4 regions of the Bacillus sp. 01N42_2 genome follow, and region 1 is predicted to be linked to each of the others. Evidence: riboswitches for the same ligand, from Rfam matches in the RefSeq annotation. Region 1 holds a riboswitch; each other region holds the start of a gene.
The links. Region 1 has a riboswitch for S-adenosylmethionine ahead of AC1DN5_RS03205 (5-methyltetrahydropteroyltriglutamate--homocysteine S-methyltransferase). Riboswitches for the same ligand answer to the same signal wherever they lie in the genome.
Positions count from the first base shown of each region.

Region 1 (6,636 bases):
GGAAAAACTGTATAACATCGGTGATACTGTTAAGACAGAAAAAACAGAAGTGACTGTGACGAAAGTGGAAAAAAGAGATTCAGTAGGCTCTCAATTTGTCGAGAAAAAAGCGTCTGACGGCGGCGTTATCGTAGCTGTTCAATACACAGTTAAAAATGTGTCAGACAAGCCGTTAAGCTCTTTCTCCATTCCAAGAGCGAAATTAGTAGATTCTAAAGGAACATCTTATGATTCAGATATTGATGCTTCTTCAAGCTATGCAACAGAAACAAAAGTAGACAACAGTAAAATTTTAAGTGACTTGAACCCGAACATTAAAGTTACTGACGTAAAAGCTTTTGAAGTTGATAAAAACGCATACTCTAAAGGCACTTGGAAATTAAAATTCAGCAACGATGTTGAAGTAAAAGTTAAATAATGATCATAGCAAAAGAGACCTTCATCATTTGAAGGTCTCTTTTCTTTTATACCTTTTGGTACCCGTTCACATTGGAGGACTGCCACTTCCAAGAGTCGGCGCACATTTCTTCAAGGCCGCGCTTTGCTTCCCAGCCTAGTTCTGCCTTCGCTTTTGCCGGGTCTGCGAAGCATGCGGCAATGTCTCCCGGGCGCCGGTCGGCAAAACGGTACGGCACTTCTTTTCCTGATACTTTTTCAAACGCCTTGACCATTTCAAGAACGCTGTACCCTCTTCCCGTGCCGAGATTATAGGCGTCGGCGCCCGTTGTGTCCAGCACCTTTTCAAGCGCTCTGACGTGGCCCTCGGCAAGATCAACGACATGGATGTAATCCCGCACGCCGGTGCCGTCCTTTGTCGGATAATCATTACCGAACACCTGCAATTGCTCAAGCTTGCCGACAGCCACTTGGGCGACGTATGGCATTAAATTATTCGGGATGCCGTTCGGGTCTTCTCCGATCCGGCCGCTCGGATGCGCGCCGAACGGATTAAAGTAGCGGAGCAGCGCAATGCTCCATTCAGGGTCCGCCTTATGCAGATCGCGCAAAATCTGTTCCAGCATCAGCTTGGTCTGCCCGTAAGGATTGGTCGCGCTTAACGGAAAATCTTCGGTGATCGGCGTTGTTTCCGGAACGCCGTAAACCGTCGCTGATGAGCTGAAGACGATTTTTTTCACACCGTGTGCCTGCATGGCTTCACATAAAATAAACGTCCCCGTCAGATTATTATGATAATAACGGAGCGGAACAGCCACAGACTCACCGACTGCTTTTAAACCCGCAAAATGAATGACGGCTTCAATCTCATTTGCAGCAAACACCCGGTGAACGGCATCACGGTCAAGGAGATCCGCTTCGTAAAACACAAGCCCTTTTCCGGTAATGTCTTTCACACGCTCCAATGCTTCCGGTGAACTATTTGACAGATTATCCAGAACCACGATGTCATAGCCGCCGTTTAACAGCTCGACACATGTGTGGCTTCCGATATAACCCGCTCCGCCTGTCACTAAAATCGCCATGAAGAAAGCCTCCCTATTGAATGAATTGACCATATTATATAGGTTTTTTCTTCCTCAATCATCCATTTTCAGAAAGTTTAATCGTTTAGTCATCGTTTCTTCATATTTTGTTTTCATTCGCGTAATTCAAACGGGTTGTGAAATAGAAATCCCTCCCCCGCACATGGTAAGATAAGACAAAGGAGATGACGGTATGAAAAACGAAATCATTGAACGCTTTACTTCTTATGTAAAAGTCGATACACAGTCTGACGAAAACAATGAAAACTGTCCATCCACCCCCGGACAGCTGACATTGGCCAACATGCTGGCAGATGAATTAAAGTCGATCGGCATGAAAGAAATCACAGTCGATGACAATGGATACGTCATGGCGACTCTTCCGGCAAATACGGATAAAGACGTGCCGACGATCGGTTTTCTGGCCCACGTAGATACAGCGACTGATTTCACCGGAAAAAATGTGAATCCTCAGATTATTGAAAGCTATGACGGACATGATATCGTTCTGAATGACAAACTCAACGTCGTCCTGTCGCCTGAGCAATTCCCGGAGCTTTCCCGCTATAAAGGCCAGACGCTGATTACAACCGACGGCACGACGCTGCTCGGAGCCGACAACAAAGCGGGCATTGCCGAAATCATGACGGCAATGGCGTACTTGATCAAACATCCGGACATCAAACACGGGACGATCCGGGTCGCATTCACGCCGGATGAAGAAATCGGCAGAGGGCCTCACAAATTTGATGTCGGCCGCTTCAACGCCGCATTCGCCTACACGGTAGACGGAGGCCCCCTCGGCGAACTGCAATATGAAAGCTTTAACGCAGCCTCCGCAAAGCTTACTTGTTACGGAAAAAGCGTTCACCCCGGAACGGCGAAAAACAAAATGGTCAACGCTTCAAAAATCGCGATGGAATTTCATCACGCGCTGCCGAAAGAAGAAGCGCCGGAATATACGGAAGGGTATGAAGGCTTCTATCACTTAAATTCAATGAACGGAGACGTTTCTGAAGCCGCCCTGTCGTACATCATCAGAGACTTTGACAGAGACCGCTTTACAGAACGAAAAGAATTTATGCAGAAAACCGCCGACGCGCTTGCGGCTAAATACGGCAAGGAAAGCATCAAGCTTGAACTGCATGATCAATATTACAACATGAGAGAAAAAATCGAACCGGTCAAAGAAATTGTCGACATCGCCTATCAAGCCATGAAAAACCTCGGCATCGAACCGATTATCGAACCGATCCGGGGCGGAACTGACGGATCACAGCTCTCTTACATGGGACTGCCGACACCGAACATCTTCACGGGCGGCGAAAACTTCCACGGAAAATATGAATACATTTCCGTCGACCATATGGAAAAGGCGGTAAACGTCATTATTGAGATCGCCAGACTGTTTGAAGAACGCGCGTGAAACCAAAGCTCCCTGCTTTGGTTTTTTTCTTTCACATGAAACCTTTCCTTCTTTCTTTCCGTATATAAGGTATGAATTGGAAGGAAGGAGTGAAGACTATGGCAAGAGGCACTGTAGCAAGAGAATTGAAAAAAACCTTAAAAGACCCCCGCGTTCTGGAGACGAAATCGAACCCTTTTAAAAAGCTGCGAAAAATGTTCAGACGATTTTTTGTAAGATAACATCTCGTTTTCTTACAAAAAATAAGGAAAGCGCTATCAAATCATAATCTTCCGTTAGAAGCAGTTATTTTGCATATCGCAAGGTTTTTTAGGGTACTGAATAACACAAGGCAAACGAAAACAATGTATTAGTTAATTCGACACTGTCAAAAAATAGTGAAAAAGTTATATAAACGATAATCACTCAGCAGCCGATACAATCTATAGAACCACAACAAGAGCAAAATCAATCGCAGATCATAGTCATTTTTACGGAAAATGTCTTTATTTTTTAAAAAAGTGACAATTGTTTGAATACTTTTCGTTTGTTTTTTCGTACAATAATAATACCAAAACTTTTTTTGGGAGGTATGTAAAATGATGCTACTTATTTTTGCTGCTTTGACAGGATACCTGGTTTTCTCTTTCAGTAAGGACAACCGCCGGAAAACGCCAAAGACAAGCCCGCTGGTGACAGCTGCCGACACGAATAACATCATTGATTTAAATGCGATCCGTCAGAAACGCCGGATGCCGCTATCATAAAAACGACAGCTGCCGCAAAATCGGCAGCCTTTTTTTGTGCACCCCTCGAATATGAAACCATCCGTCTCCTTTTTACGTACAACATAAAAAAGGAGTTTTTTTATGTATCATTTTTATATCAAAGAGCGGATGTTTACGTTTAAGAATCGGTTTCAAGTGTTTCTTGAAAGCGGTAAAGAAGTCTTCAATGTGGAGGGAAAGCTGTTTTCTTTCGGTGACGAACTGAAGCTGTCTGATTTGGACGGCCGCACGCTCGCCAGTGTCAGTCAGAAACTGATGTCGCTCGTTCCCCGTTACGAAATTTCCGTCGGCGGCAAGCCTGTATGCCAAGTCATCAAGAAAATGACGTTTTTCAAACCGAAATTTGAAATTTCCGGAGTCGGCTGGGATATTACCGGCGATGTGTGGGGACGGAATTTTCAAGTGACAGACGGGAAATCAAACCGGATGACCGTCACCAAATCATGGATGAGCTGGGGCGATTCTTATCATTTGGAGATTGAAAATGAAGAAGATATTGTTCTTTGTCTTGCGATCGCAATCGTAATAGATATGATTCTATTTGAGGGTGATAAATAAAAATATTTATCGAAATATATTGACAATATAAGATAATATACTAAGATTAAGAGTATTACAGTTTATTCTGAAAAATAGCATATTTCCTTATCAAGAGAGGTGGAGGGACTGGCCCTATGATACCCGGCAACCGCTGTTCAGCAGAATGGTGCTAAATCCTGAAGATAAGGTTGAGATTTGCGGACGCAAGCTCTTCCCTATCCAAGGGAAGAGCTTTTTATATTTCATTGAGGAAAGAAGGAATCGTTCATGTCACAGCAAAACACAGAACAATCATTGCATACTCTTCTTAGAAAAAACCCGCCGTTTCGCGCGGATCAGGTCGGAAGCCTGCTCCGGCCGGCGGCTGTGAAGCAAGCCCGCCTGCAAAGAGCGGCGGGTGAGATTTCGGCAGAACAGCTGCGCGAAATCGAAAACAAAGAAATCATCCGCAGCGTGAAAAAGCAGAAAGAAACCGGCCTCAATGTCGTGACTGACGGCGAATTCCGCCGGGCCTGGTGGCATTTTGATTTTCTCGAAAACTTAGACGGCGTCGAAGCGTTTACGCCAGATAGCGGCATTCAGTTTCACAATGTACAGACGAAAGCGCGCGGCATTAAAGTAACGGGAGATATTGATTTTTCTCAGCATCCGATGCTCGAAGATTATAAATTTCTTCACAGCATTGCTGGCGATGCTGTTCCAAAAATGACGATTCCAAGCCCGAATATGCTGTTTTTCCGCGGAAAATTGGAAAAAGCGGCATATCAGAATGATTACAAACAATTTCAGCATGATGTATCAAAGGCGTATAAAAAAGCGATTCAAGCTTTCTATGACGCCGGGTGCCGCTATCTTCAGCTCGATGACACCGCATGGGCCGTTTTCTTATCTGAAGCGGGGCTTCGTCAGATTGAAGCATTCGGAACGACGCCGGATGAGCTGCGCGGGCTGTTCGCAGCTTCTATTAATGACGCCATCAAAGACCGTCCTGCCGACTTGAAGGTTACGATGCATATCTGCCGCGGCAACTTCCAGTCCACATGGACGGCTGAAGGCGGATATGATGCGGCGGCGGAAACGATTTTTGACGGGCTTGACCTTGACGGATTGTTCCTGGAATATGATGATTCCCGCTCCGGCGGCTTTGAACCGCTCCGTTATGTCAAACGCTCCGATCTTCAGCTTGTGCTCGGTTTGATTACGTCGAAACACGGCGATCTCGAAGACAAGGACGCGGTTAAACGCCGGATTGAAGAAGCTTCTCAATATGTTAGCCTGGATCAGCTTTGCCTCAGCCCGCAATGTGGATTCGCTTCCACTGAGGAAGGAAATCTGATCACAGAAGAACAGCAATGGGCAAAACTGCGCCATGTCGTCGATATTGCCGGTGAAGTCTGGAAATAAAAAAAAGACACGCTAATCGCGTGTCTTTTCCGTTTTACAGCGGATCGGTCCCGATTAAAATTTCAATATCTATCGTGATATCAGCCGCTTTCCGGCCGATAAACCGCTGAATGCTTTCTTCAGTGCATTTCCATGTTAGGGGCGTCATTTTCACAAGCCGTTCAAGATCAGGCTGCGATAACGTCTTCGTGTAACGCAGCCGTTTACGATCAAAGGTTTGAAAGCCCGCTTGGAAACGGCAGGCCGCTGAATCGGCGGTGTCATTCCGCCGGGGACTGTCTCCGAAAAAGAATTCCCTTACTTCCTTCAAATAATCACGCCGCGGCACCGCTTTAATGACTGTGCCGCCCTTTCGTAAAAGCCTGCTGCATTCCTTGTAATTCCAAGGCGATAAAACAGACATCACGACATCAAAACAGCTGTCGGCAAACGGCGCACCCGCCACATCAGCGACGGCAAAAACCATTTGTTCCCCGAAGGCCTTTGCCGCATGCAGCACACCTTCTTTCGAGATATCAATGCCGATTCCCGTCACAGAAAAAGCGGGCTGCAGCAATCGGCATACTGCGGCTAAATGGGAGCCCTCTCCGCATCCCGCATCCAATACCGCCGCCTGTTTTTGCGGAGATTGAGTGCGGCTGATGATGGCGGCGATCTCTTTTTGAACCGGCGCAAAAAACTCCCGGCTGTCAAAAAGCTCGCGTCTCGCTTTGAACAGATGCCTGTCATAGCGTGTGTTGACCGCTTTATTGAGGAAATTCACATATCCTTGTTTTGATATATCAAATGTATGCCCGTTTCCGCATATCAAGCTTTGATTTTGTGAGACCGCCATGGCCGTGCGGCATAGCGGACACCTGAATACGGACTGGCACGATTGCAGTAATTCCGCGCGTTTTCTTTTTATAGACGCCAAAAAAACACCTCATTCATTCGTTATTCCGATGAAATGAAAAAGGCATAGACAAATAAACCTCGCAAAATTGGAAGTTTAACCTATTTATCTATACCTCTCATT
Region 1 is NZ_JBFTRO010000001.1:609,152-615,787, forward strand. Features, by position in the region: gene AC1DN5_RS03180 (DUF4352 domain-containing protein) at 1-418, shown strand, start outside; gene galE (UDP-glucose 4-epimerase GalE) at 465-1,481, opposite strand; gene pepT (peptidase T) at 1,675-2,907, shown strand; gene AC1DN5_RS03195 (hypothetical protein) at 3,486-3,653, shown strand; gene AC1DN5_RS03200 (LURP-one-related/scramblase family protein) at 3,756-4,232, shown strand; SAM riboswitch class I at 4,317-4,403, shown strand; gene AC1DN5_RS03205 (5-methyltetrahydropteroyltriglutamate--homocysteine S-methyltransferase) at 4,482-5,618, shown strand; gene AC1DN5_RS03210 (putative RNA methyltransferase) at 5,653-6,534, opposite strand.

Region 2 (7,571 bases), on a different contig from region 1:
TAACTGATATCGGTTTCTGTTTCATTCCTTTTTTCGCATAAATCCTTTATATCTGCTCATTCAGTTTTAGGAAACAAAAAAAGACCTGTCTAAAAAGACAGATCTCGTTTTTTATGGATTGGTTGACCATAAACCGGCAGTTTTGATGAAAATGCGCGGATGTAATTTCAATTGAGCAACCATATATTCTGCAAGATCCTCAGGCTGCATGACTTTTTCCGGATTGCCGTCTGTCAGATTTAATTCAATTGACATATCGCTGGCAACCGTGCTAGGAGTCATTGCGCTGACACGGATATTGTGTTTTCTCACTTCCTGCATGAGAGATTCAGTCAGACCGAGAACGGCAAATTTCGAAGCGCTGTACGCACTTGTCGCCGCGGCGCCTCTTTGGCCGGCCGTAGAGGAAATATTAATGATATCTCCTGATTTTCTCTCAATCATTTCAGGAAGAACGGCGCGTGTCACATGGTATACACCCATTACATTAACTTGAATGATGTCTTCCCACTCTTCTGGCGTAAGATCTAAAAATCCGCCGAATTTGCTGATTCCGGCATTGTTAATCAGGATGTCAATCTCACCGAGATCTTCTTTAATAGAAGCGACGGCTTGTTCGACCTCTTTTTGGCTTTTCACATCGGCAGCAGCGAATGATGCCTTTACACCAAGGGCTTCCACTTCTTCTGCAACCTTTTTCACATTTGCTTCAGTGCGGCCGATTAAACCGATATTGACTCCTTCTTTCGCTAAAGCAATAGCGGCGGCGCGGCCGATTCCTCTGCCCGCACCCGTGATAAGAGCCGTTTTGTTCTGTATATTTTCCACGTCTTTCACCCTTTCTGAATGTCCTTATGTACGATTTCACATTATAAGCAGAAAAAAAACAATTAGCAAATAAAATGATTCATCAATCTCTATAAAGGGTATCAACTGAAAAAAAGGAGTGAAAAGCAGATGATTATCATTTTGTATATCAGTGCTGCCGTTGCGGCTGCCGCCTTGGTTTATTTAGCCGTATCAGCCGTGCGTTTTAAAAGAAACACAGCGCCTGATATAAAGAAGATTAACGTCACGGCAGCGTCCATGCAGACATCCGTTGAAGAAATCAAAACAGAAACCCGTCGGTTATCACAAAAGCAGAAAGAACTGCAGGAAGACTTTCTCACTAAAAAAACAGCCGTGCAAACGACGGCTGCTGAAGCAAAAGGAACGCCTCATGTCCTGAAGATGCTCTGGGACGCCGGTAAAAGTGATTTATGAGCCTGCATGTCATCCGCCGTTTTTGCTGACACTAAGAGAATGAGCGGGTTCAAGGAGGCATAATATGATTTGCAATCGTGAGCGGCTTGCACATTTTTTACGCCAACTTAAAGCATTATCATCTTCGGGAGGATTTACAAAATCGGATTTGCTGAATCCGGAGTTCCATTTAGCAAAGGACGGAGATCTGGATATGTATTATTCGCCTCATAATGAGTATATCAACCCACATGCTGCAGTTGTCATTTCCGGAATTACACCCGGTTTTTTTCAGATGCAGCAGGCTTACAAAGCAGCAGCACAGCTTTTAAAAAACGGCGAATCTCTTGAGGTGGTAGCATATGAGACAAAAAAAGCGGCCGGGCTTTCCGGTTCCATGAGGCAGCACATGATCGAAATGCTTAATGAATGCGGTCTGCCGGCCGCGCTCCGAGTTGAGAATTCATCCTGTTTATTTGGTTCAAAACGGGAGCTGCTTCATACGACATCCGTTATCAAACACCCTGTTTTTTATAAACAGAAAAACTATACGGGACATCAGCCGCTAATCAGCAGGTCAGCTCTTCTCAGCCGTTATGCGCTGAAATATTTTCCGGACGAAATAGAAATGATGAAAAAGGACATTCTGCTTATCCCTCTCGGTAAAGCAGCAGAATCCGCCTGCCGCATGCTGAAGAAGAACGGGAGGATGAATCATGCGGTCATTTTGGAAGGCTTCCCGCATCCGTCCGGCGCAAACGGACATCGTTTCAAACAATTTCACGAAAACAAACAATCGTTACGTGAACAAATTCAGCGATTTGCCGGGTTTCTTCAGAAGCTGTAAAAAACGCCCCGAGCCTTCGGGGCGTTTCTGTTAAGAAGCATATTCAGGCAATGATTTATCGTGTTTTGCCGTTTTTTCTTCAGGTATTTTGATTTGATTTGTCAGGATTGCACTTGCGAAATAGAGCGCCGCGAAAATCCATACTACGCCTTGTGCGCCGACAAGCCCGATAAACGCCCAGGCAAGCGCGGGGCCGACAAATGCCGACAGGCCCGCGGCCAGATTTAACACAGACATGGCAGCACCTTTATCGCTGCCGGCCGCCGTTGGCACGATAGCTCCGATCGGAACGAATCCGGCCAGAAGCCCTCCCCAAATAAAGCCGACAATGCTGACGAAAAGCAAGTTCCCATGTGATACAACAGGAGCATAATATAATAAAAGGGTAAAAATGCCGCAGCCCGCTCCTCCGAACCACATGACAGTCTTTTTCCAGCCGAACGCATCGCCGACTGCACCGAAGATTAAGTTAAAGACGATATTGCCGAGAAAGATCGTGCCCCAAATCTGCAGCCATACATTTGTAGAAATGCCGTGCTGCGCCATATGCATTGGGAGAAATACCGGAAATCCGTATGTTCCGATACTGTTGATGATCCGAACAATCCCCCCTGAAAGCACACGCGGATTTTCAGCAAGGATGGTGATTCCTTTCATTAATTCCTGCACCTTTTCCTGTTTACTTGCTTTTTTCTTTTCAAAGCGGTCCCTATTTAAAATCAAAGCAAAAAACGCGCCGAGGCATACCCAGAAAATTGAACTCCACAGCGTATTCAAATAGCCGAAGGATTTGATGGCCCAGCTAGAATACCAGGCTCCGAATACAAACATGCCGCAGCAATATGCAATCCAGAACCAGCCGACCGCCGTACTGAGCTTGTTTTTCGGCGACCGGTAAATCACCCATGTCAAAAAAGAATAGGCAAACAGCGGATAGCCCAGCCCTTTAATAAAATACGTGACATACATTACCGGCAAATTAAGATTTTCAAATCCGTATGCGATAAACGCGGCTGTTCCGATAACGTAAAATAACAGCCCCATAAACATCGTCCGCTTTGCGCCGAAGGCTTCGAGGCAGACGCCTGAAAACCAAGACGCTATTGCGAGAGAAATACCGTAAACCGTAAACAAGGATGCTGATTGCTGTACCGTCAAGCCGTTTTCAACTAAAAACGGGCTGAGCCAGCCTTGTTCAAGGCCGTCCCCCATCATAAACAGCACGACCCCTAAAAATCCCCAGGCAAGCTGTTTCGGAATTCCTATTTTATTAAGCATTTTTGTTCCTCCTCAGCAATCTTTCATGTTGTCATCTCATCCCCAAGTCAGGCTTTCACCGCTGGGCTGAAAATGCGCAAATAATTTTTGCGTATGTTTCCATTCTTCATATAGGAAGAGATCCGTCTGATCCGATTCGGGTTCAATTAGCTTTGTGCGGTTCGAAAGTTCTTCTTTCACACCGAGAGCTTCGTTGCAGATCATCGCCGCCCCCATTACGGATGCCTGGCTGAAGCCTTCTCTCTTATAAATCTTCTTTTGCAGAAGGTTAGCAAGAAACTGTGTCAACGCATCACTTTGGAAACCGCCGCCGCACACCTTCACATCATTTTTTGAAAAGGAAGTCACCTCTGTTAACGCCTCATAGTTCCATTTGATTGAAAAAGCGATTTCCATCAGAGCGGCTTTGACAAAATGCGCTCGGCTTAAACTTTGGGACAGCGGGGCATCAAAAATAAATCCGCCTTTTGCGAGTGCGTTTTTCTCAGACGATAAATAGGAGCCTAACGCAGAAACACAAGCTTGATCATGTTTCGGCAGACTGGCGATTTCCCGTTCCATGACGCTGTAGGATTCATTCGGATAAAAAATGGATTTTAATTTTTGATAATTGAGTCCTGTTACACCCGGATTAGTTTCAAGAAGCCATTGACCTTCTTCTGTATGGCAATTCAGCCATGCATTCTCTAAACTTTCGGTTCCGGTCTCCGCTGTTATCTTTGTAATCGGCGTCGTCGTGCCGGATACGATGACGATATCTCCCGGCTTTGCATCTGCACTTTTGATGGCAAGCTGTGTGTCTCCCCCGCCTGCAATCACAGGCACTCTTTCAGAAAGACCGAGAACCGCTGCTTTTTTAAACGTTAACATTCCGACAACCGTCCCGGATCGGACGAGTGAAGGAAGAATGGCAGAAGGCACCCCGAAGATGCTGCATAATTTCTCTGACCACGCTTTTTCCCTTACGTCAAACAGCAGTGTTTCAGCCGCCTGTGACGGTTCATAGCTTAAAATTCCGCTCAGCTCAAATGTCACCCAGTCACTGATGCTTGTGATGTACTTCACTTCTTTCCATAATGACGGCTGTCTTTTTTTTAACCCGACAAGTTTCATGGCGGAAAATAAAGCGCTCGGAAGGCGTCCGGCGCGCTGATGCACTTCTTCTTTTAACTCGATCTCTCCCTCCCATTCGCGCCCTCTATTATCAATGTTGGGCAGACCGAGAAACGCCTTTTTATCTTTATTAATCAGAACAATTCCCTGCCTCTGGCTTGTTGAGGTGATTCCGATTAATGTAATATGAGGGCTTTTAGCAATAGCCTTTTTTGCCATAGCGCTGATTTGCATCCATAATCTTTCCGGCGAGAAATAACGGCCGTCCGGATAAAGCGGATCCGTCACATATTCAATGTCTTCCCTTTCCAGTGCGGTCACGTCGCCGCCGGCAGTCACAACCGCGACTCGCGCATTCCCCGTCCCGATGTCAAATACAAGGTAGCCTTTTTGTTCAGCCATTACAGCCTCCTCCTTCTTCTATCCTTCCATCTCAAGTTCTCTTTTGTTATAAAGTTCACGTATTGAGCAGAGCTGATCTTTTTTCCATTTAAAAAGCGCCTCATTTAAAATCCTCACATGATGATCCTCCACCTCAAATGTTGCGCCCGCTAAATGGGGAGTCGCGAACACATTCGGCAGTGAGATCAATTCATAATCAGAAGATTCAGGTGGTTCCTGATAAAACACGTCAAGGATCGCTCCTTTAATCCTCCGTTCTTTCAGCACCCGCAGCAGCTCTTTTCCGTCTGTAACCGCCGCTCTTGATGTATTGACAAAAACAGCTTCTTGCTTCATCAATTGAAAATGCCGGGCGCCGATTAGGCCGATGGTTTCTTCGGTGCGCGGCAAATGAACGGAGACAATATCACTTTCAGAAAATACCCGTTCAATCGTCGTTTTTTCATACTCCCGGTTCTCATGATTGACAAAGGGGTCATAGTACAGCACCTTGCAGTCAAAAGCCGACAACAGCCGGGCGATTCTCTGTCCTACAGCTCCGAAACCGATAAGGCCGACTGTTTTCCCCGTCAGCTCATTTCCCCTGAATTTGACGTAAGCCTGCAAATAATCACCATTCCACTTCCCGGCCTTCAGCCATTGATGAGAAGAATACGTGTGGCGCAAAAACGAAATGACATTTCCGATAAACATTTCAGCAACAGCCTGGGCATTGCGGGCCGGTGTAAAGAAGACAGGAATTTTTCTTTTAGTCGCCGCCGTGATATCCACATTAGACGGCATCCCTCTGCAGACGCCGATAAAAGCGGAATCCGGCAATATATCAATCACTCGCTCTGATACCTCATCAAGTTCGGTAATAAGCCCCGACGCGTTTGTCTCTTGAATCATCCGGATTAATTCATCTTCCCGATAGGCCCGGCCGTGCTTCTTCCACGGCAGGTGCACAGTCCGCCCGAACAGATCTGTCAGCTCCTTCAGCCCCTCGTCGTGATATGGTGCGGTAATTAAAACCGTCATGGTGCAAAACATCCTTTTCACATAAATTTTTTCACAAAAAAATCTCTTTCCCCGAAGAAGGAAAGAGATTCATATACCGTCTTTATCCGCTTGAAGCGCACAAATATGTATAGACCATTCTTTCCTATCTTTCAAGCATACGCTTGCTGGAATTGGCACAATAAATGTTGCCGAGGTTTCATAGGGCCAGTCCCTCCACCTCTCTTGATAGAAAATAAAATGATGAAATTGTCAGGCTTTTAAAAAGAATAAACTCATCATAGATAAGTCCTTCCGTGATGTCAATACTTTTTTTCTGAATTGACGATCTATTTCGAAATGTTATAATGCTTACAATATAAAAAAAGAGGAGAAATGGCTATGAATTCTGCTGCAAAACAGCCAAACGGCGTCTTTAAATCGGTGTGCTCACTGGACTGTCCCGATCAATGCGGCTTACTTGTGACAAAAAAAGACGGAAAAATCGTTAACATTCAGGGAGACCCGGATCACCCGGTCACATCAGGGAATATTTGCAACAAAGTCAGACACATGGCTGAGCGCATTTATGATGAAAAACGTTTAACCGTCCCGTTAAAACGGATCGGCGAAAAAGGCAAAGCTGTGTTTGCGCCTATTTCATGGGATGAAGCAATCAATACGATCAGTGCGCGCTGGAAAGAGCTTATTGCCGAAGAAGGAGCGGAAAGCATTCTCCCGTACAGCTTTTACGGCAATATGGGAAAACTGGCGGCAGAGGGAATGGACCGCCGTTTTTTCCACCGACTCGGGGCGAGCCAGCTCGAACGGACGATCTGCAGCAAAGCCGGATCTGAGGGCTACAACTATACAATGGGAGAAGGCGCAGGTACTGATCCGGAAGAGACCATACATGCAAAGCTCTTTATTTTTTGGGGAATCAATGCCGTCAGCACGAATATGCATCAGGTCATGATTGCTCAAAAAGCCCGGAAAAAAGGAGCTAAAATTGTCGTTATCGATGTACATAAGAACCAAACAGGCCGGCTTGCCGATTGGTTTATTCCCATTCGCCCCGGCACAGATGCCGCACTCGCTCTCGGTATCATGCATGTTTTATTTGCCGAGGACCTTCACGATGAAGCATTTCTCACAGAGTACACCGAAGGCAGTGAAGAATTAAAAGCGCATGTCAAACAGTATGATCCTGAAACGGTTTCTGTTATAACAGGCGTTAAAGCAGATGATATCAGACGCCTTGCGAGAATGTACGGGGAAACCTCCCCTTCCCTTATCAGGATCGGAAACGGCATTCAGCACCATGACAATGGCGGAATGATCGTCCGCACCGTCGCCTGCCTTCCGGCTGTGACAGGACAGTGGCTCCGCACCGGGGGAGGCGCAATCAAGCACAACAGCGCGATATTAAACTATAACAGACAAGCGCTCCAGCGGCCTGATCTGCTTTATGGCAGGAAGCCAAGATCATTTAATATGAACAGACTCGGAAGCGTTCTTTTAGAAACAACACCGCCCGTACGCTCCTTGTTTATTTACGGAACCAATCCCGCGGTAGTTGCCCCGGAAGCGAATAAAGTCAGAAAAGGTCTGCAGCGGGAAGATTTATTTACAGTCGTTCACGATCTGTTTTTAACAGAAACCGCCAAATATGCGGATATCGTGCTCCCTGCTTCATCCGCCTTTGAAAACA
Region 2 is NZ_JBFTRO010000004.1:12,526-20,096, forward strand. Features, by position in the region: gene AC1DN5_RS10505 (3-ketoacyl-ACP reductase) at 112-828, opposite strand; gene AC1DN5_RS10510 (DUF948 domain-containing protein) at 958-1,263, shown strand; gene AC1DN5_RS10515 (hypothetical protein) at 1,328-2,089, shown strand; gene AC1DN5_RS10520 (RbtT/DalT/CsbX family MFS transporter) at 2,120-3,367, opposite strand; gene AC1DN5_RS10525 (FGGY-family carbohydrate kinase) at 3,404-4,882, opposite strand; gene AC1DN5_RS10530 (2-hydroxyacid dehydrogenase) at 4,901-5,902, opposite strand; SAM riboswitch class I at 6,024-6,116, opposite strand; gene AC1DN5_RS10535 (molybdopterin oxidoreductase family protein) at 6,263-7,571, shown strand, end outside.
Region 2: another riboswitch for S-adenosylmethionine. It lies ahead of AC1DN5_RS10530 (2-hydroxyacid dehydrogenase); the one in region 1 lies ahead of AC1DN5_RS03205 (5-methyltetrahydropteroyltriglutamate--homocysteine S-methyltransferase).

Region 3 (7,571 bases), 590 kb from region 1:
GCATCGGGATATACTTTAAAGTCGCGCCGGTTGCTTTTACAGCCTGCTGCCACGGGATGATATTCGCATGATGCTCCATTTGGGTGATGACCACTTCATCACCGGGTTTTAAGCTGGCACGGGCATAGCTCAGCGCCACCATATTCAGTGAAGTTGTCGTGCCTTTTGTGAAAATGACCTCAGCCATTGACTTCGCATTGATAAACTTACGGACTTTTTCACGCGCTCCTTCATAGCCGTCTGTCGCTCTTGTGCCAAGAGTATGGACGCCTCTGTGAACATTGGAGTTGTATTTGTTGTAATACTGATCCACTGCTTCAATGACAGACCGCGGCTTCTGAGAAGTCGCCGCGCTGTCAAGGTACACGAGGTCATGTCCGTTCACTTGCTGATGAAGGATCGGGAACTGTTCACGAATATCAGTGATATTCATTATTTTACTTTCCTTTCGATGACGGAGACGAGCTGTTTCTTAACTCCTTCAATCGGAAGTTCTTTTACCACCGGAGCAAGGAATCCGTAAATGACTAAGCGTTCTGCTTCTTCTTTCGCAATTCCGCGGCTCATCAGGTAGTAAAGCTGAATAGGGTCCACACGGCCGACAGATGCCGCATGTCCTGCAGTTACATCGTCTTCATCAATTAAAAGAATCGGGTTTGCGTCGCCTCGCGCTTTTTCACTCAGCATCAGGACGCGGGATTCCTGTTCAGCGTTTGCTTTAGACGCGCCGTGCTCAATTTTGCCGATGCCGTTAAAGATGGAAGATGCGGCATCTTTCATGACTCCGTGCTTCAGGATATAGCCTTCGGAAGCTTTACCGAAGTGGATGATCTGCGTCGTAAAGTTTTCCGTCTGTTCTCCTCTTCCGACAACCACGGTTTTCGTATCGCCGTATGTGCCGTCTCCGTAGAGGTTTGTCGTGTTTTCAGAAATCGTGTCGCCGTCGTTCATCAGACCGAGCGCCCACTCGATTTTGCTGTCGCGTCCGCGCGCGGCTCCGCGGCGGTTGACGTATGTTGTGACGCCTGCTGACAAGTTGTCAACGGCACCGTACGTCACGCTGGCATTATCACCTGTGATTACTTCACTGATAATATTGAATACAGCTTCTTTCGGATTCACTGTGCTGATATAGTTCTCAACGTAAGTGACGGAGCTGTGGTCTTCAGCGACGATCAGCACGTGGTTGAACAATGCCGTGTCATTGCTTTCATGAACGTAAACGGCCTGAACAGGCGTCTCCACCTGAACGTTTTTAGGAACATAAAGGAATGCCCCGCCGTTCATTAATGCCGCATGAAGCGCAGTCAGTTTATGCTCGTCGACCTTTACGCCGTCTTTCATGAAGTATTTCTCAACGAGGTCGCTGTGCTCACGGGCAGCCGTTAAGATGTCCGTGAAAATAACGCCTTTGTCTTTCAGCTCTTTAGAGAGAGACAGGAATGCAGGCGTTTGGTCACGCTGCACATATAACGTTTTGTCTTCATTTTCAATATCGATCAGCGCTTTTGCTTCATCAGCTAAATCTTCCAAAGAAGCAAGCGGCGCGTTTTCTACTGTATGCTTGTTGAACTTTGTAAAGTTCCAATTTGTGATTTTTGTTTTATCAGGCTTAGGCAGCGGCAGATCTTCAGCTTTTTCAAGAGCCTGTAAGCGCAGGTTTTTCAGCCAGGCAGGTTCTTGATGCTTTTCGGAAAAGCCTTTGACATATTCCTGATCTACGGATAGTTTCGTTTCCAATGTCATGTTAATCCCCCTAACGCTTACGCTTCTTGGCCTACAGTTTCGTCTTCAATGCCGAGTTCTTGTTTAATCCAGTCATAACCTTCCGCTTCAAGGCGCTGTGCAAGCTCCGCACCGCCTGATTTCACTACGCGTCCCTGCATCATAACGTGAACGACATCCGGCGTGATGTAGTTCAGAAGGCGCTGATAGTGAGTGATCATTAAGCAGCCGAAGTTTTCGCTGCGCATTTTGTTGATTCCTTTAGAAACAACTTTAAGCGCATCGATATCAAGACCTGAATCGATCTCGTCAAGAATGGCGATTTTCGGCTCGATCATCATAAGCTGAAGGATTTCGTTGCGTTTTTTCTCTCCGCCTGAGAAACCTTCGTTCAGGTAACGCTGCGCCATTTCAGGGTCCATTTCAAGGAACTCCATGTTTTCGTCCATTTTGCGGATGAATTTCATAAGAGAAATTTCATCGCCTTCTTCGCGGCGTGCGTTAATCGCAGAGCGAAGGAAGTCGGCATTCGTCACACCGCTGATTTCACTTGGGTACTGCATCGCAAGGAAAAGACCCGCCTGAGCGCGCTCGTCCACTTCCATTTCCAGTACATCCTTGCCGTCAAGCGTGATGCTGCCTTTAGTGACTTCGTATTTCGGATGTCCCATAATCGCTGCAGAAAGCGTTGATTTACCGGTACCGTTCGGCCCCATGACAGCGTGGAATTCGCCGCCTTTTATTTCAAGGTTTACACCTTTTAAGATCTCTTTTCCTTCGATTTCAACGTGAAGATCCTTGATCGTTAATGTTGAAGCAGCCATATCTATACCTCCAAAAATATATAATCATTATTCTCAATTTATTCTCATTCTAATTTTATAACAAATGAAAAGTAAATACAACTTTTTATATTACCCGGAACATTCCTAAAGTTTATCAAAGAACCGGACGTAGTTAAAGCTGTTTGAAACAGAAAAAGGGCGGAATTCCACCCTTTTTTACTGACCGATTTTCTCATTAAACTGCGCTGCGAGGAACTTGCTTTTTTGGTACTCAAGCTCCCTCTGCCGTTCGACTTCCATCCTTTTTGAAAGACGCCGTCCGTATTCCTCGTAGCCGATGCCGTGTGACTTCTGCATCGCTTTTTCCATTTCAGGCGTATAGTCAAGGTCCAGTCTCTCGTGGCTGGTGCAGATAATGAATCAATCCCTTCATCTATTTGCTTCTATTGTAACAATGATCCTCTGCTCCGGCCAAAGGGAGTGTGCCCCTGAATCCTTTCGAATGTGCCGGTAACCGGCGCTGGCTTTATCTGAAAAACGATATTCATACGATTGCTCTTTCTAATGCGTCGTATGTCCGAATTCCTGAATACACTGCTGCACGAGGGTTACTCCCTGACTGAGAGCCGCGCCTCCCCCGAATGCCGCGGCGACGCTGATGACCTCAAGGATGTTTTCCTCTGTCGCGCCCTGATCAAGACAGCCTTTCGTGTGATAAATCATGCAAAATTCATCTTGAGCGCTGATGCTGATGCCCAGAGCGATTAATTGTTTCTCTTTTTCAGTTAATGAATCCGCTGAAAAACACTGTTCAGTAAATTCATTAAATTTCCGCCCCATCATCGGCATTTTTTGCTCGAATATGCCTAAACCTTCTTTATATTGTTTCAATGCGTCATGCACGCTTTTTCCGTTATCCTGGTATTGAGCCACTGCCATTCCCTCCAATCGTTAACCTTCCTTTTTATTATGGACAGTTCTCCGATTAATACCCAAAAAAAACCCCGGATGATCCATCCGGGGTTTTTGCTTTATTCAGATACAGGAAGCACGGCTCCGTCGTATTTTTTCTCAATAAAGTCTTTGATTTTCTTAGAGTGAAGCACTTCCATAAGCGCTTTGATTTTCGCTGATTTTTCGTCACCTTTTCGCACGGCGATGATGTTTGCGTACGGGTTGTTTTTCGTTGATTCTACTTGAATCGCATCTTTTAACGGATTCAGTTTGTTTTGAATCGCATAGTTGACGTTAATGAAGACTGCATCGCCTTCTTCTTCATTATATGCTTTCGCCGTTAATTCAGGGGCGATTTTTTTGAATGTCAGGTCTTTCGGGTTTTTCGTAATGTTTTTCGTAGTGGCGTCAATTGTTTTTACCTTCGGATCAAGAGTAATCAATCCGGCTTTTTCAAGCATCGCCAGCATCCGGCCTTGTTCAGCGACGTTGTTTGTCATGATGATGGTCGCGCCTTTAGGCAGGTCTTTCAGTGATTTGTATTTTTTTGTGTAAATTCCGAATGGCTCAAGGTGAACGGCTCCGGCATTCACGAGTTTGTAATCTTTATTTTCTTTCATTTCCTGTTCAAGGTAAGGAACGTGCTGGAAGTAGTTTGCATCCACTTCTTTATCAGCTAACGCTTTGTTGTACATTTTGTAATCGTTCAGCACTTTTACTGTTAATGTGTAGCCTTTTTCCTTCAGGAGCGGCTCCGCTTCTTTTAAGATTTCAGCGTGCGGCGTCTTTGTCGCAGCGATGACGATTTCCTTTTTATTTGAGCCGTTTGATCCGCAGGCGGCCAAAACTCCCGCGAACACAAGCAGCAGCGCACTTAGTACAATCTTTTTCAATGTAAATCCTCCCTTATCTTTTGTCTATTATATTTGTAATCACATCACCGATGATTTGAATGATAAAGACGATGATGAGTATAAATACAGTTGCTACAAACGTTACATCCGTATTATTGGACTGGTACCCCTCTACATATGCAAGGTTTCCGAGTCCGCCTGAACCGATGGCGCCGGCAATGGCGGTAGATCCGATCAGGGCGATGGCTGTAACGGTGATGCCCGAAATTAACGCAGGCATTGATTCAGGAATCAGCACTTTGAAGATAATCGTCGATGTCTTTGCTCCCATTGATCTGGCAGCTTCGATGACTCCTTTATCGACCTCACGCAGCGCAATTTCAACAAGCCGGGCATAAAACGGCGCGGAGCCGATAATCAGCGCAGGCAATGCCGCGTTCGGCCCTAAAATCGAGCCGACCAAAATCTTAGTAAAACCGAGAAGCAGAATAATTAAAATAAGAAACGGAATAGACCTGAAAATATTAACGACCGCCGCAATCACGGTGTTAATGATTTTATTTTCCCATAAGCTTCCCTTGCCCGTTAAAAAGAGCAGAAGACCGAGAATCGCTCCGATGACAAATGAAAAGGCTAAGGCGATGACCGTCATATAAAGGGTCTCGTATGTGGCCGTCCACAGCTCGGTTAAATCAACGTTTGGGAACCATTTTTCAAACATTTGTGATCACCTCTGCTTCTACCTGTTTGTCTTTGATGAACCGGATCACGTTTTCTACTTCTTTTTCCTGACCGTCAATATGGATGAATAAAGAACCGTAGGCTCCGTCCTTCGTCTGTGAGATTTTCCCCTGCAGAATATTGACGTCCACATCAAAGTTTCGGATCATCTCCGTAATGAGGGGCTGCTCGGCGGCCTGCCCGACAAATGAAAGCTGAATCGTTTTTCCTGTCGCGGTTTCCTGCAGAAAATGCTGGATGGTTTCTTTCGTCTCCTCCGGTTCTGTCACCTGCTGAACGAAACGCTTGGTCATCGGTTCGCGCGGGTTTCTGAAGACTTGGAGCACTTCGCCTTCTTCAACGACTTTCCCGTTTTCCATAACGGCGACTCTGTTGCAGATTTTTCGGATGACGTGCATTTCATGGGTAATGAGCACGATCGTCAGACCGAGTCTGTCATTTATATCGGATAAAAGATCCAAAATTGAATCGGTCGTCTGCGGGTCGAGCGCTGATGTTGCTTCATCGCACAGAAGGACTTTCGGATTATTGGCGAGCGCCCGGGCGATGCCGACACGCTGCTTTTGACCGCCGCTCAGCTGTGACGGATAAGACTTTTCTTTTCCCTCTAATCCGACCAGTTTAATCAGCTCATCGGCGCGGCGGACCCGTTCGCTTTTTTTCACGCCGGCGATTTCCAGCGGAAACATAATGTTCTCCCGGACGGTGCGCGACCACAAAAGGTTAAAATGCTGGAAAATCATGCTGATTTCCTGGCGCGCTTTTCTCAGTCCGCGGCTGCTTACTTTATTTAATTCCGTCCCCGCAACTTCCACGATGCCTGACGTCGGCTTTTCAAGGCCGTTCAAAAGACGGATTAAGGAACTTTTACCAGCTCCGCTATATCCTATAATTCCAAATATTTCGCCCTTTTTGATATCAAGAGTGACATCTTGGACAGCATTGACATCCCCATGCTTCGCTTTGTAAATTTTTGAAACATTTTGAAGATGGATCAAAGCAATCACCTGCCTTACACTATTCTAAGAAATCTTCCGGTTTTCTACGCAAAAGAAAAGCCTTTCTGCAAAAATGAGCAGAAAGGCTTATTGAAAAAGGCCTTTCTCTCATCTTTCAAAGCAGACCGCTTTGAGTGAATTGGCACCATTTCAACATCGTTGATGGTTGCCGGGCTTCATAGGGCACTTCCCTCCACCTCTCTTGATAAGAGAAAACATATCGTATTTTCGTCCGGAAATTCTTACTGTAGAATAGCACGGCGAATGATAAAAAGTCAATAAAATAAATAATGGAAGCTATTGTCACATAGTAGATTGGCAGTTTACGGCCGTTTGCTGATCGTCTGAAAAAATCCGTTTGTCAGCCAGAGGATGGCCTCCAGCTTCAGCAGGGCTCGGAATGATCCTTTCACTTTGAGTTTTCCGCTTTGGATGAGCTTCTGCAAAGAGACATCACCGTGCAGGAGATGGATGATTTCCGTCTGGTTTCCGTAAAAGGTCAAATTTGATTTTTCCTTTGAAACCGCCGTTTTTCTCATTTCTCCCTGTCCGTTAATTGAGACCGTTAAGGCTTCTTTTTCTCCCTGGAATGTAATCAGCAGCGTTGAGGCGTTTAATAGCGGTTTCAAAAACAGATGCTGTCCGTCATTCTCCAAAACTTCTATTTTCTCCACTCGTATAACCTCCCGTTTTAATGGCCATACATACACTTTCTCTTTTTAACGGACAGAACCCTTTATAAACCGCACGACATTTTCCTGTAAAAATTGTCACATCGGGAACGTTTGCGATGTTTTTTGTTTAATCAGCTCATATAAATAGGAAACGGAGCGGAAGGCGTATCCTTTCTCAACAAGCTCTCCGCCTTTAAACAGCAAAAAGCACGGAACGCTCTCAATCTGATAGGCTTTGGCGAATGCGGGGGAATAATTCACGTTGTTTTTATAGAAGGCGGTGCCGGGCAGCATTTCTTCGACGACAGAAAGCATCTTGGACGCCAGCTGGCATGTGCCGCAAAACGGGGTGTACAAATACAGGAGATAGATGTCATCCTGAATCAATTCGAGTTCATTTTCTTGGAGTTCTTTCATTTTGATTATCACCTCAGGTCGTTCTTTTTCAAAAATACAGGGTCTGCATCAAGGCCGGCTCTGATCAGCATGGATGCGAGATGATGGCCCGGGCATGACTCGACTTGCCTGTATGTTCTGTCTATATAGATATGGCGCGCTTCGGGAAGCTCCCGTTTCAGCTGTTTTCTTAATTTTTCTCCGGATTCATCCGCGTCCGTTAATATAAACACGTCTCTGTCAAACAGGCGGTCCGCCAAATCTTCCAGTTCGGTTTGGCCGATCGTCCCGTTTGTGCAGACGATTTCCGCGGGTTCGATGAGCACTTCTCTGACTTTGATTTTATCCGATTTTCCTTCTACGATGATCACCTTTTCATCTCCGTTGAACATAAGCGCATCACCTGCCGATTGTTTTAGCATCAGATTAAAAAAGAAGGCAGTG
Region 3 is NZ_JBFTRO010000001.1:21,253-28,823, forward strand. Features, by position in the region: gene sufS (cysteine desulfurase SufS) at 1-433, opposite strand, end outside; gene sufD (Fe-S cluster assembly protein SufD) at 433-1,746, opposite strand; gene sufC (Fe-S cluster assembly ATPase SufC) at 1,764-2,549, opposite strand; gene AC1DN5_RS00150 (YuzK family famiily protein) at 2,727-2,879, opposite strand; gene AC1DN5_RS00155 (carboxymuconolactone decarboxylase family protein) at 3,072-3,449, opposite strand; gene metQ (methionine ABC transporter substrate-binding lipoprotein MetQ) at 3,542-4,357, opposite strand; gene AC1DN5_RS00165 (methionine ABC transporter permease) at 4,371-5,039, opposite strand; gene metN (methionine ABC transporter ATP-binding protein MetN) at 5,032-6,057, opposite strand; SAM riboswitch class I at 6,163-6,269, opposite strand; gene AC1DN5_RS00175 (SCP2 sterol-binding domain-containing protein) at 6,381-6,731, opposite strand; gene AC1DN5_RS00180 (thioredoxin family protein) at 6,828-7,148, opposite strand; gene AC1DN5_RS00185 (toprim domain-containing protein) at 7,157-7,519, opposite strand.
Region 3: another riboswitch for S-adenosylmethionine. It lies ahead of metN (methionine ABC transporter ATP-binding protein MetN); the one in region 1 lies ahead of AC1DN5_RS03205 (5-methyltetrahydropteroyltriglutamate--homocysteine S-methyltransferase).

Region 4 (7,571 bases), on a different contig from region 1:
ATCAGCTTCACAGCCAGCTTTTTTACATAACCTTTCCGCTTAAAGTTTTTTGCGAAATAGCCGGAAACCAGGATAAAGGCCGGCATATGAAAAGTATAAATGAATTTGTAGAGATGGAGCATAAACTCATTTCCGTTAATAAATGACCGGAGGATATGGCCGAACACCACCAGAAAAATCAAGATAAACTTGGCGTTGTCAAAATAACTGTCTCGCGATTTTGTCATAGCATCACCTTCTCTTCAAAAATCATCCACTGCATGATTATTTCCTGATGATGTTCATTTTAAAATAAAAAACAAAAAATTGAAGGAGGAAAAAAGGGATTGTTAGGATGATGTAACGGGGAGGTAAGGATCGTAGAAAAAGACTCTAACTTGTCATATCATTGAAATTTTCTGAAATGTATAGGGCGAATGAAGGAAGATGAGGTATTTTGTAGAAATATTGAAGGATAGGTTTTTGAAGAAGGAGTGTACTGAATGGCTGAAACTCTGGATTTGCAGACAAAGGAGTCGCTGAAAGAGCAGCTGAAGCGGCTGAAGGAGGAAAATGACCGCCTGAAGAGTGATTTGAACCGGTATCATGTGATTATGAATAACACGCTTGATGCCATTTTTATATGCCATAAGGAAATGAAAATCGTCCAGGCGAACGAGGCCGCGGCCCGGATGATGCAGATTGAGGCAGAGAGCCTCATGAACCGCTCCGTTCTGGACTTTTTATATTCCGTGCCTCAGGAAGAACTGAATAAGGCCGTGAAAAAATTTTTGAAAAAGGGCTATCTGTGGAAAGAGGTGCCGATTAAGCTTGACAGCGGCGCGACGAAATACATTGAATTCCTCGCCAGAGACGGAATTGGGGAGGATTATTTTTTTGTGGTAATGAGGGATATCTCCTCTAAAAAAATCTTAGAGCGTGAATTCTCCATGAACGAGCAGCTGTTCAAAGATTTGTTTGACAGAGCTGTCGACGGCATCGTGCTGTTTGATAAGGACGGCGGTTTTATTGATGCGAACCTCTCTTTTTGCAAAAGCTTTGAGATCGGCCAGAATGAACTGTCCCATCTGTCGCTCCGCCATTTTACCGATGGAGAAAACAAAAAGCACCTGAAAGAAATCTGGGACACCCTCCGGAGAAAAGGAAACGCCAAAGGAGAACTGCCGGTCAAGCTTCGGTCGGGCGAGGAGAAGCTGTTTGAGTTTACGATTACGTCCAACTTAATCAGCGGGTTTTACATGTCTATTATGAGAGACATAACGGAGAAACGGTCGATGGAATTGAAACTTTTTAAAAGCGAAGAGCGCTTCCGCGAAATCTTTGAAAACGCCATGGACGCGATTGTCATTTGGTCTGATGACGGAAAAATCGCCAAAGCAAACGAGTCGGCGTGCCGCATTTTCGAGCTGCCGATGGATAAGCTGGTGGAGACGAATTTATGTACGTTTATCGTTGATCCGCAGAAAAAATACAAGCAGATTAAGAAGAAATATGAAAAATACGGGGAAATCCGGGAAGAGATGCTGTTTCAAATGGCAAACGGCCAATACAAAGAGCTTGAGTTCACATCAAAACGAACCATACTCGAAGGTCAGCATTTAACCATTTTAAGAAATGTCAGCGATCGTAAGCGGATGGAAAAAGAATTGCGGGAAAGCGAGCTGAAGTTCAGAAAAGTATTCAACGGCTCAATGGATGGAAAAGTCTTGTTTGACAACCAATTCCGCATAATTGACGCGAATCCTCTCGCAAGCCGTATACTCGGCATGCCCGATCATGAGCTGAGAGCGCATACCGTTCCGGATATTCTTTCTTTATTTGAAATTGAAAACGCGGGTGTACCCGCCAAAAAGATCGATCTGGAAGGAATGGATAATGAAATCCCCTTCTTGTTAAGCAGCAGTGACAGCCGCAAATTGGAATTTTCCTTCAAAAGGAATATCATTCAAAATATGAACCTGGCCATCTTTAAAGATGTCACCGAGGCCAAAGAGCTTGAGGAGAGGCTGCGGAAATCCGACACTCTTCACGTCGTAGGGGAGCTGGCGGCCGGCATCGCCCACGAAATCAGAAATCCGATGACGGCGCTGAAAGGGTTCATTCAGCTTCTGCAAGGAAGCATTGAAGGCGAATATTCCCTGTACTTTAACGTCATTACCTCAGAATTAAAACGCATCGAGTCTATCATTACCGAATTTTTAATTTTAGCGAAACCTCAGGCAATATTATATGAAGAAAAAGACGTGACGCAGATTATGAAAGACACGGCTGATCTCTTGAATGCCCAGGCCAATCTTGTCAATGTGCAGATCCATTTGAACCAGACCGGGAACATCCCGCCGATTTATTGTGAGCCGAATCAATTAAAACAGGTGTTTATCAATATTTTAAAAAACGCCATTGAAGTCATGCCGGGCGGCGGCAATATCTACGTGACGATCCAGCCTTCTGATAAAGACCACATTCTGATATCCCTTCAAGATGAAGGAACAGGCATTTCTGAAGACAAATTAAAACGTCTGGGCGAGCCATTCTACACGACAAAAGACAGGGGGACGGGTCTCGGTCTCATGGTCAGTTATAAAATCATCGAAGAGCATCAGGGCCGCATTCATGTGGAAAGTGAAGAAGGGAAGGGAACGGTTTTTCATTTGACGCTTCCGATCCGGCAGAATACAGAAGAAAGAAGGAGCGGCGAATGATCTGCTTTACAAGTGTGAAAGCACCGTTTGGAACGGTCAGTCTGACGGAGGAAGAGGGCTTTATTACCGGCCTGTTTCTCACCGGGGAAGATTTTGAGGAATGGCGGAAAGATACGCCCGGCGTGAAATTTTGCGAAACCGATTTGCTGTCGGAGGCGAAACAGCAGCTGACATCATATTTTTCCGGAGAGAGAAAGCATTTCTCTCTGCCTCTGAAACAACAAGGCACACTCTTTCAGGAAAAGGTATGGAACGCGCTGGCGATGATTCCTTACGGTGAATCACGAAGCTATGGCGATGTAGCTGAAGCGATCGGCAAGCCGAAAGCGGTGCGCGCCATCGGACAGGCCAATAAACGCAACCGGCTGCCGATTTTTGTCCCGTGCCATCGGGTAATCGGCAAAAACAGCGCCTTAACGGGATACGCGGGCACGAAGACGGATGTAAAAGCGGCGCTGCTGAACATCGAACAAATATCCTATAAAGAAAAATAAAGCATATGGCACGTTCCGTTTTTTCACGTCCGACATATCATTTTATTAAGTGAAAAAAGTTGGTCTGATGAAAAAGGAGGACGAAGCCTGATGAAAATGAGCCGTCCGCAAAAGATAGCCGGTTATGCAGAGCTGTTTTTTAAAATGCATCTGATTTCAGCCGCCCAAAAAGATGAAGTGCTGACATTATGCAGACAAAAAAACCGCTGACATTGCCTGAGGCAACATCATCAGCGGTTTTTCAGCTCAGCTGGCAGTCTGCGAATAATTGTTCAATTTCTTCCGTGTAAGAACCCGTCACAATTCCTTTCTCGGTGATAATGCCTGAAATCAGGCTGCCCGGTGTGATGTCAAAGGCCGGATTGAAGACCGGCACATCTTCGGGAGCGGTGCGTATGCCGGAGATTTGTCTGACCTCATCCGGATCTCTTTCTTCAATCGGAATCTGATCGCCGTTTTCAATCTGCAAGTCAAAGGTCGAAAGCGGTGCGGCCACAAAAAACGGAATCTGAAAGGCGTTTGCCAAGATCGCGAGGCCGTACGTTCCGATTTTGTTGGCTGTATCTCCGTTTTTAGCAATTCTGTCAGCGCCGACAATGACCGCTGAAATATGTTTTTCCTTCATTGTATGGGCGGCCATGCTGTCAGTAATGAGCGTGACATCAATCCCGCCCTGCATCAGCTCCCACGCCGTCAGCCGCGATCCTTGGAGAACGGGCCTTGTTTCACATGCGTAAATATGAAGGCCGAGGTCTTTTTGTTTCGCTAAGTAAAAGGGAGCAAGCGCCGTACCGTACCGGCTTGTGGCAATTGAACCCGCATTGCAGATGGTCATGATCTGGTCGCCTTTTTTAAAAAGGTGCAGCGCATTTTGGCCGATCATCCGGCATGTTTCTTCATCTTCAACCTGAATTTGAATGGCTTCATGAACGAGCGTTGTCTTCGCTTCATTGATTGAGATTGCATTCCTGATGGAATCCGTCAGTCTGTCAAGCGCCCAAGCGAGATTGACGGCAGTCGGTCTTGAGCTGTTTAAATATGCTTTGACATCGGCGAGCTGACGGCGGAAATCAGAAAGATCGCGTGTTTCAAACGATTTGGCGGCAAGCGCGAGTCCGAACGCCGCAGTTATACCGATGGCCGGAGCGCCCCTTACTTTCAGTGTGACAATCGCGTCGAATACATCTTCCTTTGTTGCAAGATCCGCATACTCAGTGACCTCAGGGAGCTTTTGCTGATTTAAAATGCGGATGTGTGTTTCTTTCCATTCCACGGAACGGGGGATGGCAAATTCATTTGTCATGCTGCATCATTCCTTTACACGGAGCTTAAATTGATCCAGAACCTCAGTAATATGCTTCAGTTCTTTTCTGTTTTCGATATAATAGGCGCCGATTTCAAGCGCCAGCTTCTTCCGTTCAATTCGTTTATCAAACGGAGTGATTTCATCCAAGTCAGCCACATGGGCGAGCCCGATCGTGCGCCGGATCAGTTCGCATCCCGCAAAACCGACCGCTTCCTCAAACGCGTTTTTCAGTGTATCTTCCAGCAGGTGTCTGCAGGAAGGCAGGCAGTCTTTCTCCCATGCTTCACTGAATGTTTTTACAAATGTGTCCCATACGGCGGAGGTGTGGTCATATAATGGCTGTCTGTCGTCACCGTCCCGGCTGAGTGCGTTTAACAGCAGATTTGCAATAAATTGGCCGATGTCAAAGCCGATCGGTCCGAAGAAAGCAAACTCGGGATCAATGACCTTTGTTTCATGTTCATCGGCGAAGATGCTTCCCGTATGCAGATCGCCGTGAACCAATGTTTCCGCGGAATTCAGAAAGACGGCTTTCAATTCATCAGCGCCTTCTTTCAGGCGGGAATTGTTCCAAATTTTTTCTGCGTATGGGCGCAGCTCCTCTTCAAAATCGTTTGTTTCATGGTCGAGAAACGGTTCTGTAAACACAAGCCTTTCTGTAATATTGCAAAGTTCGGGATTTGTAAACTGCTTTGCGAGCTGCTGTTTTACTTTTGCATCAAGCGCATAATCGGATGAGTAAAAGAGCGTTTTTCCCAGAAATTCACCGATATGAACCGATAAGTTCGGATAATGCTGCCCTTCCAGCAGCCCTTTTCTTGAAATCCGCAAATGCGAAAGGTCTTCCATTACCGTAACCGCCATTTCAGTATCGGAATAGTAAACGGCCGGAACGAGATGGGGCACGTGTTCGCCCTGGCGGATGAGGGCGCTGCTTTCGATTCTCGCCCGGTCAATCGTAAGCGGCCAGCTTTCCCCGACGATTTTCGCGTAAGGAATCGCCTGTTTGATAATCAGTCCCTTTTTGTTTTCTTTATCGAAAACGTGAAAGACGTAATTTAAATTGCCGTCGCCGATTTCACGGCATGTGAGAGTGCTTTTGCTTTGAAATAAGCCGAGCTTCACAGCTAACGCTGCGGCGGAGCTTTCCGTTAATTGTTCATAAAGACTTGTTTTAGTTGCAGACATGGATTTACCCTCCAATTATGTAGTGGCAGTAAGAGATCGTGACGGAGAATACGCCCGAAAAAAAGCCTCCTTCTCTGAAAGAGAAGGAGGCCGAAACAGTGCAGTCCGCCTCTTATCTCTCAGATAACATCTGATGGAATTAGCACCGTGCCCTATGAGACAATCGTCTCGGCGCAAAATGTACGCGCCCCATTTCACAATGGAATTACGGTCGGTTGCTGTTGGGGTCAAAAGGCCAATCCCTCGCCCAACTCTCGATAAGAGAAAAATATATTGATTTGTATCACAATTCGGATTAATCAGTTGATGAAAATATTAGCAGGTGCCGGATATTCTTGTCAACATTTTTTTGAAAATTAATATAAATCACGCCGCAAATCTTTGAAAACCGGGATGGTCTCGCGTACGGACGCGCTTTCTGAAACATCGATTTCCGCCCGGACTGCGCCTTCCGTCCGATCTCCTTCCGCTAAAATCCTGCCCCACGGGTCAATAATCAGACTGTGGCCGGCAAATTCATTATCGGGATTTGACCCCGTGCAGTTAGAGGCTGCGACAAAACATTGGTTTTCAATGGCTCTGGCGACAAGCAGACTCCGCCAATGATCGAGGCGGGGCAGAGGCCATTCCGCAGAGATAAACAGGACATTCGCTCCTTGGGACGTATGCTTTCTGATCCATTCGGGGAAACGGATATCATAGCAGATCAGCCCGGCGCACTTGACACCGTCAAGCTCAAAGGAACCATCACTGTTTCCTGCTGTCAGATACAGATGTTCATCCATCAGTTGAAACAGATGGGCTTTCTGATAGCGCTTCACGATCTGCCCGCTGTTATCGGCGATGTACATAGTGTTATAGACATTTTCGCCTTCTTTGACGGCAAAAGATCCGGCAACGAGGTGTACGTTGTATGCTTTGGCCGTTTTTTTAAGCCATTGTGCCGAAACTTCGCCGTTTTCATCCGCCAGCTGGTCAAGCCGTGTGAGATCATAGCCGGTCGTCCACAGCTCAGGAAGCACGATGACATCAGCATGGCGGCTTTCTTGCTCAATCAAAGATTCTGCTTTTTTGAAGTTTTCTGAAGGATTTCCGTATGAAATATCAAATTGCAAACAGGAAACGGTCCATTTCATTTTTTATACACCTCAAGTTTCTCTTTACTTTTTTTATTTAACCATATATGATGATGGACTATCATTTCAAGACATTTTTAGAAGGTGAAAATATGAACTTTGAAGTCTCAGATGTACTCAAACAGCTGCCGGAACAATTTTTTGCATCTTTGGTGCAAAAGGTCAATCAAAAGCTGAAAGAAGGCAAAGACATCATCAATTTAGGACAGGGGAACCCTGATCAGCCGACACCTCAGCATATCGTTGAAGAAATGAAGCGTGCCGTCGAAAGGCCGGAAAATCATAAATACTCATCATTCCGGGGCGCTTACAGCTTCAAAAAAGCTGCGGCTGAATTTTATGAAAGGGAGTACGGGGTGACGCTTGATCCGGAAACGGAAGTAGCCGTGCTGTTCGGAGGCAAGGCGGGGCTTGTTGAACTTCCGCAATGTCTTTTGAACCCGGGAGATACCATTCTTGTGCCTGATCCCGGATATCCTGACTACTGGTCGGGGGTCGCCCTTGCGAAAGCGAAAATGGAAATGATGCCGCTGACGGAAGATAGAGGGTTTCTCCCCGATTACAGCGCAATTCCTGAAACGGTGCAGAACGAGGCAAAGCTGCTGTATCTCAATTATCCGAATAATCCGACCGGTGCTGTGGCAACAGAGGCGTTTTTCGAGGAGACGGTCAGCTTTGCGGAACAAAACGGCATTTGTGTCGTTCATGATTTCGCATACGGGGCTGTCGGTTTTGACGGGCATAA
Region 4 is NZ_JBFTRO010000002.1:580,907-588,477, reverse strand. Features, by position in the region: gene AC1DN5_RS06640 (acyltransferase family protein) at 1-227, opposite strand, end outside; gene AC1DN5_RS06635 (PAS domain-containing sensor histidine kinase) at 483-2,702, shown strand; gene AC1DN5_RS06630 (methylated-DNA--[protein]-cysteine S-methyltransferase) at 2,699-3,196, shown strand; gene mtnA (S-methyl-5-thioribose-1-phosphate isomerase) at 3,438-4,499, opposite strand; gene mtnK (S-methyl-5-thioribose kinase) at 4,506-5,690, opposite strand; SAM riboswitch class I at 5,800-5,954, opposite strand; gene AC1DN5_RS06615 (carbon-nitrogen family hydrolase) at 6,047-6,826, opposite strand; gene AC1DN5_RS06610 (pyridoxal phosphate-dependent aminotransferase) at 6,919-7,571, shown strand, end outside.
Region 4: another riboswitch for S-adenosylmethionine. It lies ahead of mtnK (S-methyl-5-thioribose kinase); the one in region 1 lies ahead of AC1DN5_RS03205 (5-methyltetrahydropteroyltriglutamate--homocysteine S-methyltransferase).